Linked DNA regions of Prochlorococcus marinus str. SB. The protein of the gene in region 2 binds, or shares a complex with, the protein of the main gene of each other region. Links are inferred from orthologs where the notes say so. Each region holds a gene or a part of one and is shown on either strand. Other genes may lie near its edges.

Region 1 (7,986 bases), on a different replicon or contig from region 2:
ATGAATCCGCTCAGATTGGGGTATTCGGAAAAATGTTTTTAAATGGCTACATATATCGAGGTCTGAAACCTGTGCATTGGAGTCCAAGTTCAAGGACTGCACTCGCAGAAGCAGAATTAGAATACCCAGATGAGCATTATTCAAAAAGTATTTATGTTTCATTAAAAATCACTCAAGTTCCTGATAAGGTTCTGTTGAAATTCTGTCAAGACAATCCCAATATCAAAAAGGATTTTTTACTAGTTAATTCTTTTATAACTATTTGGACGACAACACCCTGGACTATACCTGCGAATGAAGCAGTCGCAGTAAATCCAAAAATAAGCTACGTTTTTGCTATCGATGAAGAGAAACGAATTTACCTTTTTGCAAAAGATTTATCTTCTGAACTAAGTAAGAAATTTAATAAAGATTTCAAGGTGCTTTTAGAGGTTAAGGGTTCCAAATTGGAAAATATTGAATATCAACATCCCTCTAAGAATAAAAATTGCAGAATTGTAATTGGAGGGGATTATATTACTACAGAATCAGGCACTGGAATTGTTCATACTGCGCCTGGTCATGGGATAGATGATTTTAATGTGGGTCAAAAATATGATTTACCAATAACATGTGTTGTTGATGAAAAAGGTAACTTAAATGAATATTCTGGTCAATTCAAAGGATCAAATGTCTTGAAAGATGCAAATAATTTAATTATTGAACATTTAAAAGGAAATAATTTGCTTCTATTACAAGAAAATTATAAACATAGATATCCTTATGATTGGAGAACCAAGAAACCAACTATTTTTAGGGCAACAGAACAATGGTTTGCATCTGTAAATGGCTTTAGATCATCGGCATTAAAGGCAATCGAAGAGGTTGAATGGATGCCAGCAACTGGAAAGAAAAGGATTTATTCTATGGTTGTTGGCAGAGGAGATTGGTGTATTTCTAGACAAAGGTCATGGGGAGTCCCAATTCCAGTTTTCTATAAAAAAAATGGTAATGATATTCTGCTTAACAAAGAGATTATTAATCATATTCAAGAACTTTTTAGTGAACATGGAGCAGATATTTGGTGGAATTGGGATGTTAAGAATCTATTGCCAGAAAATTATGCAAAAGAATCTGATCTTTGGAAAAAAGGAACAGATACGATGGATGTTTGGTTCGATTCAGGATCTAGCTGGGCCGCAGTATGTGAACTTAGAAGTGAATTAAAGTATCCAGCAGATCTTTATTTAGAGGGCTCAGATCAACATCGAGGTTGGTTTCAGTCTTCTTTGTTAACATCTGTTGCAGTCAATAATAAACCTCCATATAAGAAGGTTTTAACTCATGGTTTTGCACTTGATGAAAACGGAAGAAAAATGAGCAAATCTCTAGGAAATGTTGTTGATCCAAATATAATTATTAATGGGGGTAATAATAAAAAAATTGATCCCGCTTATGGCGCTGATGTTTTAAGGCTATGGGTAAGCTCTGTAGATTATTCAGTAGATGTTCCAATTGGTTCCAATATACTCAAGCAACTTTCAGACGTTTATAGAAAAGTTCGTAATACTGCAAGATATCTTCTAGGTAATATTCATGATTATGATCCTAAAATTGATAATTTTGAAATTGATCAATTGCCTCTCTTAGATCAATGGATGTTAGGTAGATTAGTTGAGGTTACTGATCAAATATCAAATGCTTATGAAAATTATGAATTTTCAAAATTTTTCCAAATTTTGCAAAGTTTTTGCGTTGTAGATCTATCAAATTTTTATTTGGATATTGCGAAAGATAGGTTGTATGTAAGTTCTAAATCACAATTTAGGAGAAGATCTTGTCAGTTCGTCATGTCAAAAGTTGTTGAAAATTTAGCGGTACTTATTTCTCCAGTGCTTTGTCATATGGCAGAAGATATTTGGCAAAATATTCCATATTCAACTGAAGAAAAATCAGTCTTTCAAAGAGGATGGCCAATATTTTCGCAGTCATGGAAAAATCAGATGCTTAATGAGCACATTGCAAATTTAAGAAATTTGAGAGTTGAAATTAATAAGGCTATAGAAGGATGTAGGAACAAGCAAATAATTGGAGCAGCTTTAGAAACTGAAGTTAATTATTTACCTGAAGATAAAGTTGTAGAGGATTCACTGACTTGGCTAAAAGAATTTGGCAATCAAGATGTAGATGTATTTAGGGATTGGCTTATAGTATCAAACTTCCAAGTGGTATCAGATTTGGTGGAGAATTCTCTGATTATTGATAACAATGTACTTGGTAAAATTCAAATAATGAAAGCTCAAGGTCAAAAATGTGATAGATGTTGGCATTATCAAAAAGAAACGTTTAATGGAATCCAAAATACAAAATTATGTAAAAGATGTTCAAATATTATTAATTTTGAATTTACCTAAATCCAGTTTTTTTTGATTCAAAAAGAAAACTGAGTTTTGATTTGCTCTTATAAAATTATCTTCGATTTCTGTTAAGGGTGTTTTATAAAGTTTAAAGTTTGTAAGTATTTACCTAAATCCTATAAATTTCTTTTCTTAATCTATTTCAATTGGATGAGTTGTTGAGCTACTGAAACCTTTGAAAATAATTATTTCTAATTGTTCTTTTTGATTTTCTTTTAGAATGGATTCCTCTAGTTAAAGCATCCTATCAGGTATCTCGGAACTGATTTTTTCAAGACTATTTATAAAATTAATTTTTGCCATTTTCTGAGAAGCAGGAGTTTCTTCCATTTTTAGGTAATTTGATTATTGACCATTGGATAAGGCCTAAAATATAGATTAATAATGAAAATAATCCTAAGAATTTTGATATCGGCAGGGTAAAGTTAGCTCCAAAGAAAAAATTAAATAAATTTTTTATAATAAAATATAGATTTGAAGAAGGCTGGAGCCATATTGCACACGCATCGGAATTAATAAAAGAAAAACAGTTGAAGTTTAGTAAAGTCTGAATAAAGAAATTGAGAGATATAAAAGTTATCGTCCATCTCCATATTTTTGTCGTTGTGGTAAGGGAGTGAGAAAAATCATATTCTCTTAATTCATCATTAATATCGTTCCAAAACCAAACTGAAACTGTTATTAATAATGTTGAAATGTTCGTTATCACAAGAGCATAATTATACTTTCCTATTAAAAGTAGAAGGCTTATAAAAAATAAAAGGGATACTTTCCAATAAATTGATAGAAGTTTAAAAACTGCTTTATTTCTTTTTTTAATTGACCAAAAGGATAGAGTAATAGGAATACCAATAAGGAAAATTACTGAAAGTTGAAAGGATAGCCAAATAGAAAGTTGATTAATAGCGTTCAAAACTTTTTCTTTTTAAATACATAATAATTAAACATCAAACTGTTACTTTTGAACTTACTATTGTCATAGTTATGAATATTATGCATCCTTATATTATTTCTTAGGAATATATTGATAATTTTATGAGACAGCATGTTAATCCTCTTAGTAGTAATTTCAATCAAATTGAGAGAATACCTTCTTTGAGTGAAATGTTTGGCGATTCTAAATCGAATCTTCATTTGGATATAGGTTGTGCTGCTGGTGAGTTTCTATTTGATTTGGCTTTAGTTAATACCAATTGGAATTATTTAGGAATTGAAATCCGTGAGAAATTAGTCAAAAATGCTAAATTAAAAGCGATTGAAAGAGAAATTAAAAATCTATATTTTATATTTGGTAATGCTAATAATATTTTGAATGATGTCCAAAGTAAATTTATTATTAAAAATCTAAAAAGTCTTTCTTTTAATTTTCCTGATCCATGGTTTAAAAAGAGACATTATAAAAGGCGTATAATTCAGCCAGAATTTATTAACATTCTCTCAAATTCATTGCAAAAAGGGACACTAATTTTTATAAAAACGGATGTAAAGGATTTATTTGATTATATGGATTACACTATATTAAGTAATTTTTATTTTAAAACAATAGATAAAAAAGATTTTAATTATTCCGAAAGTTTTAATCCAAATAAAGTTAAAACAAATCGGGAAAAATATGTAATTTTTAATCAACTTGATATTTTTGAAAGGATTTATATAAAAATTTAATTCATTATTAATTTGTTATTTTATTAATTTCTAAAAAGAGTTTGTTTGTTATTTCGTTTGATACAGAATGAACTTTCTTATGATTTTTGGCCTCAACTAGAACTCTCATAACGGGTTCTGTGCCGCTAGGCCTAATATAAACTCTGCAATTATCCGAATATATTTTCTGAAAAAACTCTATAGTTTGATCAATCAAGCTTTTAGTTTCTGGATTTAATTTATTAAAATTAAAATCTAGATTGATATTAGTTAGTTTTTGAGGATAAGGTTTGAAACTACTTTTAAGCCAATCATTTAGATTAATATTTTTCTTTTTACAAAATTTAGAAATTTGAAGTGCAGTCAATATCCCATCTCCAGAAAAGTTGTTAATTTTTGAAAGTATATGACCTGACTGCTCACCTCCTAAAACTGCTTCCTTTTCCTTAATTGCATCATGCACATTTTTATCTCCTACATCAGTTCTATATAAAATTCCTCCAATTTTCTCCCAAGCCTTTTCAAAACCTAAGTTTGCCATTTGCGTTGATATTAGTAAATTATTTGTGAGAATTTTTTGTTCCATAAGTTCTCTACCCCAAAGAAAAAGAATGTGATCTCCATCTAAAACATTTCCTTTTGAATCTATTCCAATTACTCTATCGGCATCCCCATCGAAGCTAAAACCAATATCTGCAGGACTCTCTCTTAATGCTTTTTTTAATGGTTCGAGGTTGGTAGAACCACAATTCATATTAATTTTCAACCCATTTTGAGAGTTATTGATAACTTTTACATCAGCACCAAGAGACTGAAAAATTTTTTTTGCGCAGGTTGCCGCTGATCCATGGCATGTGTCTAATATTATTTTCAACCCGCTTAGATTTTCTCCACCCATTGTTTGGATTAGGCTTTTGATATAAATATCGATAAGATCTTTATTTGTATTTCGGGGAATCACTTCTGAAGGGACTGAGATATTGTAATTTGACTCTTCAATTAATTTCTGAATTTTTTTTTCAAAATATTTAGAAATTTTTTGACCATTATGATCAAAAATTTTTATGCCATTATATTCTGGCGGATTATGACTTGCAGATATCATGATCCCACTACTCAGTTTTTCTTGTTTGATTAAAAAAGGTATAGCTGGGGTAGGGCAGATACCAAGATTTATAAATTTTTTGCCACTATCCTTTATACCTTGAACTATTGCCTGAAGAAGAATATTTCCACTAATTCTTGTATCTCTTCCAATTATTATTGGACTTTTATTCTCTAAGCTCGAACCTAGAGCATATGCTACTTTGTAGGCTAGTGAATAGGTTATCTCTACATTAAATCTACCTCTTATTCCATCAGTTCCGAAGATTGATTGCATAATTAGATTTCAGGAATTAAAGAAGTTTTGGTAATTATTTAGTCATTACTATTTTATCAGTTGATTAAAAACTTATAGATTTCAATTCTCTTTATTTATTTAACTTATTTAAGATGTTTTTAGTATGTAATTTCTTAATAGTGCAATCTGAGAGTCGAGAGCAAATTTTAAAGACAAATTTAAAAACAATACTTATTTTGATTTTATCAATTGTTATCATTTCACTGATTTTGTTTAGAAATATCTTGTTTAAATCAACTTACCTTCTAAAGAGTTTTGGGGAATTATCTGTTGACCCTGAAATAGCTTTTACAAACAATAAGCCTACATTTCTAGAATTTTATGCTGAGTGGTGTGAAGTTTGCAAAGAAATGGCTCCACAAGTTTCTGCTTTTAAAGATGAATACGGAAAAGATATTAATTTTGTTTTTTTAAATGTTGATAATCAAAAATGGGGTAATTACATCCAGAAGTTTGCTGTAAACGGAATTCCTCAAGTTAATCTTTTTGATAAAAATGGTAATCTAATATCTACTTTTATTGGTAAGCAAGATGAAATAAAAATAAGAAAATCTCTAAATAATATAAAAAAAGAAGGGGAACCCTATGAGGAAATTATTAATGGTGAATTTTCAACAATTAAAGAAAATACAAATAATGAGGTTAATCCTCGTAGTCATGGATAATTTTTACCATTCTAAAGATTTTGATACAATCGGAAAACTTTTTTTAAAAATAGACTTGCAATTTTCGGCGATAGACTTGTGTTCTTTTTGAGTACCGTGAGCTGATCTTAAATGAATGTAATGGATCCACGATCTGCATGATCCAGACATATAGATTCTTGTTGGAGTTGCTAATGGTAAAACAAATCTCGCACATTCTTTGGCTACGCCTTCAGCAAGTAAATCTTCATATAATTCTGAAGCAGCCTGAAAATGTAATCCAATTTTTTCATTAAATCTTTTTTTTAACTCATCAGGGAGATCAGGAATCGAATTTTGTCTGTTTTTAAAATCTTGACGCCTTAACTCTGGTAAGGGAATATTACCCAATTGAGAACTATCTGCATATCTCTGTGAAAATTCCTGGAAAGTAAAGGATCTATGTCTTAAAATTTGGGCAGCGATTCCTCTGTTAGTTTCTATTTGTAAAGTCATAAATGACTGTTCAAAAACACTCCAATGTTCATTTTTTATGCAATAACTCAATAATTTCGAATAGTCTTCATTTTCCTGATTTTTTGGATTGCTGACTCTTGCAATGTAAGCCATTGTTTTTTCTGCATCAGGAGTTAGCGAAATTAGTTCAACATTACACATTTTAGATCTTTGCAAGAGTTACTTTTTCTGGTTGGTTTTGATATTTACCTCTTCTATCTTCATAAGTTGTGGAGCATGGATCGCCTTCAAAAAAGAGTAATTGGCAAATACCCTCTTCAGCATATATTCTGCAATCTGCACCTGAACTATTACTAAACTCTAAAGTCAGATGACCTTCCCACCCTGCCTCTGCGGGAGTTGTATTAACAATAATCCCAAGCCGTGCGTAAGTACTTTTGCCTATACAGATTACAGTTATATTTTCTGGCACTTTCATCTTTTCTAGAGCAACTCCTAAACCATAGGAGTGAGCAGGAAGAATAAAAAAGTCTCCATCATTATCATGGTGAAGAACAGTTTTCTCTAGATTATTGGGATTAAAATTTTTGGGGTTCATTACAGTCCCAGGGATATGTCTGAAAATTAGGAATTCTTTTGATGAAAGTCTTAAATCATAGCCATAAGATGAACATCCGTAACTCAAAACTGGCTTTTGTTTATTGTCAGGCTCAAGATGTCTCACCAAATTTGATTGAAAGGGTTGTATCATACCTTCCGAAGCTTTTTGATTTATCCAGAGATCATTTTTTAACATTGTTTTATGAGCGAAGTTCGGTAATTTGGTTAGCCATTAATAATAAATTTTTGGGTATCTCTGTACCAGTAAGGATTACATCTCCCGATATAAATCGGTTTTCAAGTGTTGAAATCAAATCATCTTTATCGATAATTTTCATGTCAATAGCTAAAAAAATTTCATCAAGTATTATTTGGTCATTCTCTCCAGACTGTAGTTCTTTTTTACAAAAATTCCATAATTCAATAGTAGATTCATGAATAGATTTTTTTAAATTTTTATTATTTACAATTGCTTCAGAATTATACTGATCAAAGGAATGTGATGATCTTACCCAGGTTAAATTACCGCATAGCTTTACTGCATTATCAACTCCTTGTTTGACTCCTCCTTTCATAAATTGTATTAGTAGCACTTTCCTACCAAGAGCAGCATTTCTCAGAGAGTCTCTAATAATAGATGTGTAGCTTCCTCTATGAGAAGATTGATAGATTTGAATTTGTCCGTTTTGTGAAAATTTTTTTACGTTATTTTTGTTAGCAGTATTTGTTTTTACAACATCTAGATTATTTTTGGAATAAATATTGGATGAGCTAATTACCATTATTTAGATTCTTTCTACATGCAGTATAATTAGAATCTAATGACGCTGCATATAGTGTAATT
Region 2 (8,000 bases):
TCTTGATGAAACAAATAACCTTCAGACTGAGAGATTGAAGATGATTTTAGAAAAAGATCCAATATGCTTTAATCATAATCTTGAAACTGTTGAAAGACTGCAAAAAGAAGTTAGGAGGGGTGCAAATTATAAAAAATCCCTTAGCTTACTAAAAAAGTCAAAGGATATTGCTCCTCATATTCAAACTAAATCAGGAATTATGTTAGGACTTGGGGAAACATTGGATGAAATAAAAAATACAATTTATGATCTTAAAAAAATAGATTGTGATCAAATTACAATTGGCCAATATTTAAGGCCCTCATTCAATCATTTGGCAGTTAAGAAATATTGGGATCCATCAGAGTTTGAATATTTATATCGCTTCTCTAAGGAATTAGGATTCAAAAAAGTATCTTCTGGCCCTTTAGTTAGAAGTAGTTATCACGCGGGTTAACTTTCTCCAATTAAAGAGAGTTTCTTTTCAAGTCTTTTCAATATGGAAATACATTCCCCGTTCATAAGTGTGCCAGCACCTCCCCAAATCAACCTTAATAAAAGATCTTCTGGGCTAGAACCAACTTCTTTGACAATTTTGAATCCTATTAACTTGAAATATCTTACAAGTTTTTTACTATATCCTTCACTATCAAAAATAGCTAAAAGTCTTACTTTGTTGCTTGATTTTTTTTCAATTGCCCAAGCCATAGTTGTTGCCCATATTAATTCCGAAACAAAAGCAGGAGCTTTACTAAGGATTCTTAATGTATCAAGCTGAATACCTTGTTTATTTAAATAAGTCCAACCTTTCATTTCGGCCCAAATCTTAATTATGTTATCTTTCTGTTCTGCAATTACGATTCTAAAAAAACATAATCCGATAGTTTCTCTAACTTGAATTTTAATTAATAATCCAATGGAACCTGCTAATTTTTCTAATTCTTCAACTTTCATGATTTTGAAAATTAGTCCTTATAGATTTTATGATTTTCCACTTTTGATCTATCGATTTGTTTTTGTCTTTCTTCAAACCTTTTCCTATCATCATCGCTGAATTTGTCTATGCAGAAATGACATTGGATACCCTTTCTATATTCTTTTCTTTCTTGATCTTGAATTGAAATTGGCATTCCACATGCATGACAAATCGAGTAAGATCCTTTTTCTAAATCTTGATCTAAAGCAACTCTTTTATCAAAAACATAACATTCACCTTCAAATAAGTTTTTTTCTTTTGGTATATCGTCAAGGTATTGAAGTATACCCCCTTGTAGGTGATAAATATTTTTATAACCTTTCTTTCTAAGTAAACTAGTAGCTTTTTCACATCTTATTCCTCCGGTACAAAACATTGCTATATTTGTATTCTGTTTATTTTCTAAATGGGTTTCTAAATGATCATCTACCCATTTGGGGAATTCGCGAAAATTTCTTGTATTTGGGTTTATAGAGTTCTGAAATGTACCTAAAGAAACCTCATAATGATTTCTAGTATCAATTACTATTGTATTTTGATTTTTAATTAACTTATTCCAATCAACTGAGTCAATATAGGTCCCATTATTTTCTGCAGGGTTTATTTCAGGGACACCCATGGTAACTATTTCTTTTTTGATTTTTATTTTTAATTTTTTGAAGACTTTCTCTTTTGAAAAGTTTACTTTTATATTCAAATTTCTATTACCTGCATATTTATTAATTAAATTGATAACAAAATCAATTACATTTTTCTCGGCACAAATAGTTCCATTAATACCCTCACTAGCAAAAATTAACAATCCTGAAAGATCATTTTCATTTTCGATTTCTAATAATTTATTTTTTAGATCAATAATTAAGTTTTCTTGAAATGGGAAGAAAGAGTAAAGAGAGACTATTTTATAATTTTTGCCTTTCATAAAGAAGATAATGTTTTTTCACGAGTTTCAAAATCTTTGTTAAATGATAATCCTACCTCTTTAAGAAGTTTTCTGTCTGATTGAAAAGATGGATTTGAAGTTGTTAGTAACTCATCTCCATAAAAAATTGAATTTGCCCCACATTGAAAACATAAAATTTGGGCTTCTTTTGAAAGCTTTTCTCGCCCTGCACTTAATCTTATTTTACTTTTAGGCATAAGAATTCTTGCTGTAGCTATCATCCTTATCATTTCAATAGAATCAATTTCTTGATTATCTTCTAAACCAGTACCTTCAATAGCTACTAATGAATTTATAGGAACACTTTCTGGGTGTGGATTCATGTTTGAAAGGACTTCCAAAAGAGATGCTCTATCTCCATTAGTTTCACCCAAGCCTATTATCCCTCCACAACAAACATTTATTCCTGCATTTCTTACTCTTTTTATAGTATCTAGTCTGTCTTGATAAGTTCTAGTCGTAATAATATTTTTATAATGCTCAGGACTAGTATCAAGATTGTGGTTATACGCGGTCAAACCTGCATCAGCCAGTCTTGAAGCTTGATCTTCTGTAAGCATTCCTGCAGTAACACATGCTTCCATCCCTAAATCTCTTACACCGCTAACCATCTCTAACATTGCATTAAAAGATTTCCCATCTCTAATTTCTCTCCACGCCCAACCCATACAAAACCTATCTGCACCTTCATTTTTTGCTATTTGAGCTCTTGCTAAAACCTGTTCAACTTGAAATTGTGGATGACTTTTAATTTCGCTAGCACTATAAATAGATTGGCTACAGTAGGAACAATTTTCCTCACATCCACCAGTTTTTACGCTGAACAATGATGCTAATTGAATATCGTACTTATTAAATTTCCTATGAACGTTTTGTGATTCCCACATTAAATCAATAAGAGGCATATTAAGTATTTCCAATATCTCCTCTTTATTCCAATCAAACCTAATTTCTTTTAATAACTGATTATTCGAATTAGCCATATTTATTAGGATAAATATTGAGAATCTTCAAAAGATTCATTTGGTAATGATTCTATACCGCCGAAACGTCTATTTCTTGATTGGTAATCAATTATGGCTTTAAAAAATTCATGCTCATTGAACTCTGGCCAAAGTACATCAGATATATAAATTTCTGAATATGCTAATTGCCATAGTAAAAAATTACTTATCCTTTTTTCGCCACTAGTTCTTATTAATAATTCTGGATCCTTAATACCTCCAGTTAATAGTTCTGAATTAAATAATTCTTCATTAATTTCACTTGGTTTAATTTCCCCAGCAGAAGATTTTAATGCTAGTTCTTTTGCAACTTGAACAATTTCTTGTCTACCTCCGTAGTTAACACAAACATTAAATAAAAATTTATTATTATTTTCAGTAAGTGATTCTGAACTAGAGATTAGTTCTTTTAAATTTTTTGGGAAAGGAGTTAAATCCCCAATAAATTTTATTTTTGTTGATTCTTCATGTATCTCTTTAATTTCCTTTTTTAAAACTTCACTAAAAAGATTTATGAGGAAATCAACTTCTTTTGTTGGCCTTGTCCAATTTTCAGTTGAAAAAGCATAAACAGTAATTACTTTACAACCTAAATTTTTAGCAGCTTTGAGAACTTTTTTTAATACATTAACGCCCTGTTTATGACCAAATGATCTGGGTAAACCTTTTCTGGTCGCCCATCTCCCATTGCCGTCCATAATTATTGCTACATGGTTGGGTAATTTTTGCTTATCTATTTTTAATAATAAGTCATTAATTTTATCCTCTATTACATTTTCTAAACTCATTAGCTAATCCTTTTTGTTAATAAAAATTTCTGATTTTTCTGACTCTTTTTTATTAATATCAGTGATAATATTATCATCTGAGTCTGTTTTTTGGGATAAGACATTTTTACTTAAAGATACTTTATTTGATCCCATAGAGTTTTGATTACCAATCAATTTTGCAAGAAGTTCTTGTAACCTGCTGCTGGTTATTGGCCTTTCGAGTTTGCCTTGGTTTGCTAATGATAATGTACCTGTTTCTTCAGAAACAACAATACAAATACATCTGTCAAATCTTTCTGTAATACCTAATGCTGCTAGATGTCTAGTGCCATATCTACTTATACCTTGTCTTGAAAGAGGAAGTATTACGCCGGCAGAAATTATTTTATTCCCTTTCACAAGAACTGCTCCGTCATGTAAAGGCGTATCTGTTGCAAAAAGATTTATTAAAAGGTCAGTTGATAATTGTGCCTCAATTTTGGTGCCTGAATATAAAAAATCTTCAGGTCTTAAATCACTCCCCAAATCTACAACGATTAAAGCGCCTCTTCTATTTTGAGAAAGTTTACCTGCAGTATCAACTAACTGAGTAATAGTAGTTGAAGTTGCTCTAAATTCTTTTGGTGGATTCCCAAGTAATACAGCTAACCTTCCAGTGCCTAGTAATTCCATTAATCTTCTTAACTCTCCTTGCCAAAGAATCGCTAATGAAAGAGAGCAAGCTAGGACAACAGCATCAATTAATTTTGATGTTAGGGGTAAGGATGCATATCTTTGAATAAACCATGCGGATGATACCAAAAACAAATAGCCTCTTAGAAGCCATAATGTTCTTTGTTCTTTTACTCTAGAGAATAATAAAAGTCCGAAACCAAGAGCAAATAAGACATCTAATAAAAGCTTAAAATTTATAATTCCCCAAAAATTCACACTAAAAACAAAATTAATTTAAATTTACCTAATTTTATTTAATAAAGCGATCAGGCAAAACATCATATTTCAAAAGATCAAGCGGACTTTCTCTTTTTTGAATAATCTCTGCTTCTCCATTACAAACTAAAAGTGATGCAGGTCTCGGAATTCTGTTGTAGTTAGAACTCATTGAATTATTGTAAGCACCAGTACCAAAAACACATATTAGATCTCCTGTTTCGCAATTTGCTAGTTCTATCTCCTTAAACAATACATCTCCCGATTCGCAGTGTTTACCAGCGATTGTATATTTATTTTTTGAGTTAATATTTAAGGGGTTTTTTACCAAACAGGCAGAATAATTTGATTGATATGTTATTGGCCTTGGATTATCACTCATCCCGCCATCAACTGACAAATAAGTTCTGATTCCAGGAATTTCTTTAAAAGCTCCAATCTTGTAAATTGTTATGCCTGCTGTAGAAACGATGGATCTTCCAGGTTCACACATCAATTTTGGTAGATCTAAATTGTGTTTTTTACAAGCTTTAAAAACCGAGTTGGAAATTGTTTTAACCCATTCATCGATAGAAGGTGGATCGTCATATGTTGTATATTTAATGCCTAAACCTCCACCGACATTAAGTTCATTAATATTATGGCCAAATTTTTTGGCGTCTAAAATAACTTTTACCATTATTTCACCTAGATCCTTATGTGGGTCTAGTTCAAAGATCTGGGAACCAATATGGGCATGTAGGCCTTTTAATTTTAAATGTTTAGTTTCGCTTATGGTCGCAAATAAATTATTCAGATATTCAATTCCAAAACCAAACTTGCTATCAAATGAACCTGTTCTTATGTATTCATGTGTATGGCATTCGATTCCAGGAGTAAAGCGAATCATTATTTCTAAGTCATGATCTAATGAATTTGATACTTCCTCTAATCTTCTTAAGTCATAGTCATTATCTACAATTATTTTGATGTTATTTCTAATTGCGAAATCAATTTCTTTATCAGATTTATTATTCCCATGAAAAACAATTTTTTCGTTTGGTACCCCACCCTTTAGAGCAGTTAATAATTCTCCCTCTGACACTGCATCAAGTCCTAAACCTTCTGAGGAAACAAGATTACTCATGAATATAGAGCTATTTGCTTTGGAAGCATATATAGGTAGAGATTCCCCTGGGTAATATTTTTCTAATGCTTTTTTATAAGCTCTACAAGACTTTCTCAAAGTGATTTCATCCAATATATAAAGGGGGGAATCATATCTTTTAACCAACTCTTCAATAGAACATCCGCCAACTGACAATTTCCCATCTCCTCCAATGGATGTGGAAATAGGTACAATATTTTTATTAGGACTTTCTAAGTCAATTTTCTCTTTTAAAAAAGATTGTTTTTCTTCCATGGGAGAACTTTAAATAAAGTTTTGCCAAAACCGTCATATTTTATAATGACTCTAGATTTGAACTTTTTAAATATACATAATTACATAATAAAATGATATCTATCGAACAAATTTATAAGAAAGATATTGATTTATGTTATGAATTAGATTCAGATACAATTTCCTTATGGAATAAGACACAATGGGCTAACGAATTCAAAAAAGAAGATACAAAAATCTTTGGATTATTAATTACAAATTTGGTTATTGGAATATGTGTTTTTCAGGTTGTTCTTGATGAAGCTCAAATAAATTATTTTGTTGTAAATAAGAAATTTAGGAAAAGGGGTTTTGGATCATATCTTATGAGCTATTTAATAAAAAAATGTGAAAAATTAAATTTAAGAAAAATATTATTGGAGGTTTCTCAGGGTAATGTTACTGCTGAAAAATTTTATAGTCGATTTGATTTTTCTACTGTAGGAATAAGAAAAAATTATTATAAGGATGGTTCACATGCTCTCTTAAAAGAAAAAAAATTAACAACAAAATAATGTAAAAATTTAATTGTTCGGATAACCAGCATGCTTGAAATTACTGTAATTTCTTGCTATATCACTAAAAAAGTTCAATTTCACTTAATAAAATATACTTTTGGGTATTCACAAAAGCTCATTCTGAACACAAAATTGACATATTACTGGTAGGTTATTAATAGGAAACTTAATCTTCTAATGTTTGAAAGATTTACAGAAAAGGCTATTAAAGTCATTATGCTTGCTCAAGAGGAAGCTAGAAGACTCGGTCATAATTTCGTTGGAACTGAACAAATTCTTTTGGGGTTAATCGGAGAAGGAACTGGAGTTGCAGCGAAAGTTCTCAAATCACTTGGAGTTAACTTAAAAGATTCAAGGATAGAGGTAGAAAAGATAATAGGTAGAGGTTCAGGGTTTGTTGCGGTAGAGATACCTTTTACCCCTAGAGCTAAAAGAGTTTTGGAATTATCCCTCGAAGAGGCTCGTCAATTAGGTCATAATTACATTGGTACAGAACATCTTTTATTAGGTTTAATAAGAGAAGGTGAAGGTGTTGCTGCAAGAGTTCTTGAAAATCTTAATATTGACCTTACAAAAGTTAGAACTCAAGTCATTAGGATGCTAGGTGAAACAGCCGAAGTAGGCACAGGTTCTAGTACAACTAAGGGTAACTTAAAAACCGCTACTCTTGATGAATTCGGAACAAATTTAACAAAATTAGCAAGTGAATCAAAATTAGATCCAGTCGTTGGACGCCATTCAGAAATAGATAGAGTAGTTCAAATACTAGGTAGAAGGACAAAAAATAATCCTGTTCTTATTGGGGAGCCAGGTGTAGGTAAAACAGCTATCGCTGAGGGTTTAGCTCAAAGAATACAAACTGGGGATATCCCAGACATACTTGAAGATAAAAGAGTTTTGACTCTTGATATAGGTCTTTTGGTAGCAGGAACAAAATATAGAGGTGAATTTGAAGAAAGGTTAAAAAAAATAATGGAGGAAATTAAATCAGCAGGTAACGTCATTCTTGTCATTGATGAAGTGCATACTTTAATTGGTGCTGGAGCTGCTGAAGGAGCTATAGATGCAGCAAATATTCTTAAGCCAGCATTAGCTAGAGGGGAACTTCAATGTATTGGAGCAACCACCCTAGATGAATATAGAAAACATATTGAAAGAGATGCTGCCTTAGAAAGAAGATTCCAGCCTGTAATGGTAGGAGAGCCATCAATAGAAGATACAATCGAAATTTTAAAAGGTCTTAGAGAGCGTTACGAACAACATCATCGTCTTAAAATTACTGATGAAGCCCTAGAGGCAGCCGCTCACTTAGGAGATCGTTATATTTCTGACAGATTTTTACCTGATAAGGCTATTGACCTGATCGACGAGGCTGGAAGTAGAGTGCGTTTAATAAACTCTAAACTTCCGCCTGAAGCAAAACAGCTAGATAGAGAACTAAGACAAGTCCAGAAACAGAA

The links.
Region 1: the proteins of cdaA (region 2) and glmM are in contact, whole or in part, in a crystal structure (PDB 7OJS), measured with the Bacillus subtilis proteins. The link is inferred for Prochlorococcus marinus str. SB from one-to-one orthologs.

The regions. Positions count from the first base shown.
Region 1 is NZ_JNAS01000002.1:384,851-392,836, reverse strand. The notes cover bases 3,246-6,174. They hold glmM (phosphoglucosamine mutase), read right to left. Parts: upstream 5,422-6,174; coding sequence 4,069-5,421; downstream 3,246-4,068. Other genes in these bases: thyX (FAD-dependent thymidylate synthase), read right to left, coding at 6,111-6,174; EV02_RS04140 (thioredoxin domain-containing protein), read left to right, coding at 5,562-6,107; trmB (tRNA (guanosine(46)-N7)-methyltransferase TrmB), read left to right, coding at 3,432-4,061; EV02_RS0108780 (DUF3177 family protein), read right to left, coding at 3,246-3,309. Also shown: ileS (isoleucine--tRNA ligase), read left to right, coding at 1-2,393; more of EV02_RS0108780, read right to left, coding at 2,686-3,245; more of thyX, read right to left, coding at 6,175-6,743; dcd (dCTP deaminase), read right to left, coding at 6,745-7,338; EV02_RS04155 (cob(I)yrinic acid a,c-diamide adenosyltransferase), read right to left, coding at 7,343-7,924. UniProt on the Bacillus subtilis protein: Catalyzes the conversion of glucosamine-6-phosphate to glucosamine-1-phosphate. Glucosamine-1-phosphate is used for cell wall biosynthesis.
Region 2 is NZ_JNAS01000001.1:387,936-395,935, reverse strand. What follows is about bases 2,649-5,591. They hold cdaA (diadenylate cyclase CdaA), read right to left. Parts: upstream 4,603-5,591; coding sequence 3,694-4,602; downstream 2,649-3,693. Other genes in these bases: lysA (diaminopimelate decarboxylase), read right to left, coding at 4,637-5,591; EV02_RS06335 (isoprenyl transferase), read right to left, coding at 2,887-3,690; bioB (biotin synthase BioB), read right to left, coding at 2,649-2,881. Also shown: lipA (lipoyl synthase), read left to right, coding at 1-436; EV02_RS06320 (hypothetical protein), read right to left, coding at 433-933; EV02_RS06325 (rhodanese-related sulfurtransferase), read right to left, coding at 945-1,877; more of bioB, read right to left, coding at 1,874-2,648; more of lysA, read right to left, coding at 5,592-6,004; rimI (ribosomal protein S18-alanine N-acetyltransferase), read left to right, coding at 6,097-6,537; EV02_RS06355 (ATP-dependent Clp protease ATP-binding subunit), read left to right, coding at 6,718-8,000. UniProt on the Bacillus subtilis protein: One of 3 paralogous diadenylate cyclases (DAC) in this bacteria, catalyzing the condensation of 2 ATP molecules into cyclic di-AMP (c-di-AMP). Upon expression in E.coli leads to c-di-AMP synthesis.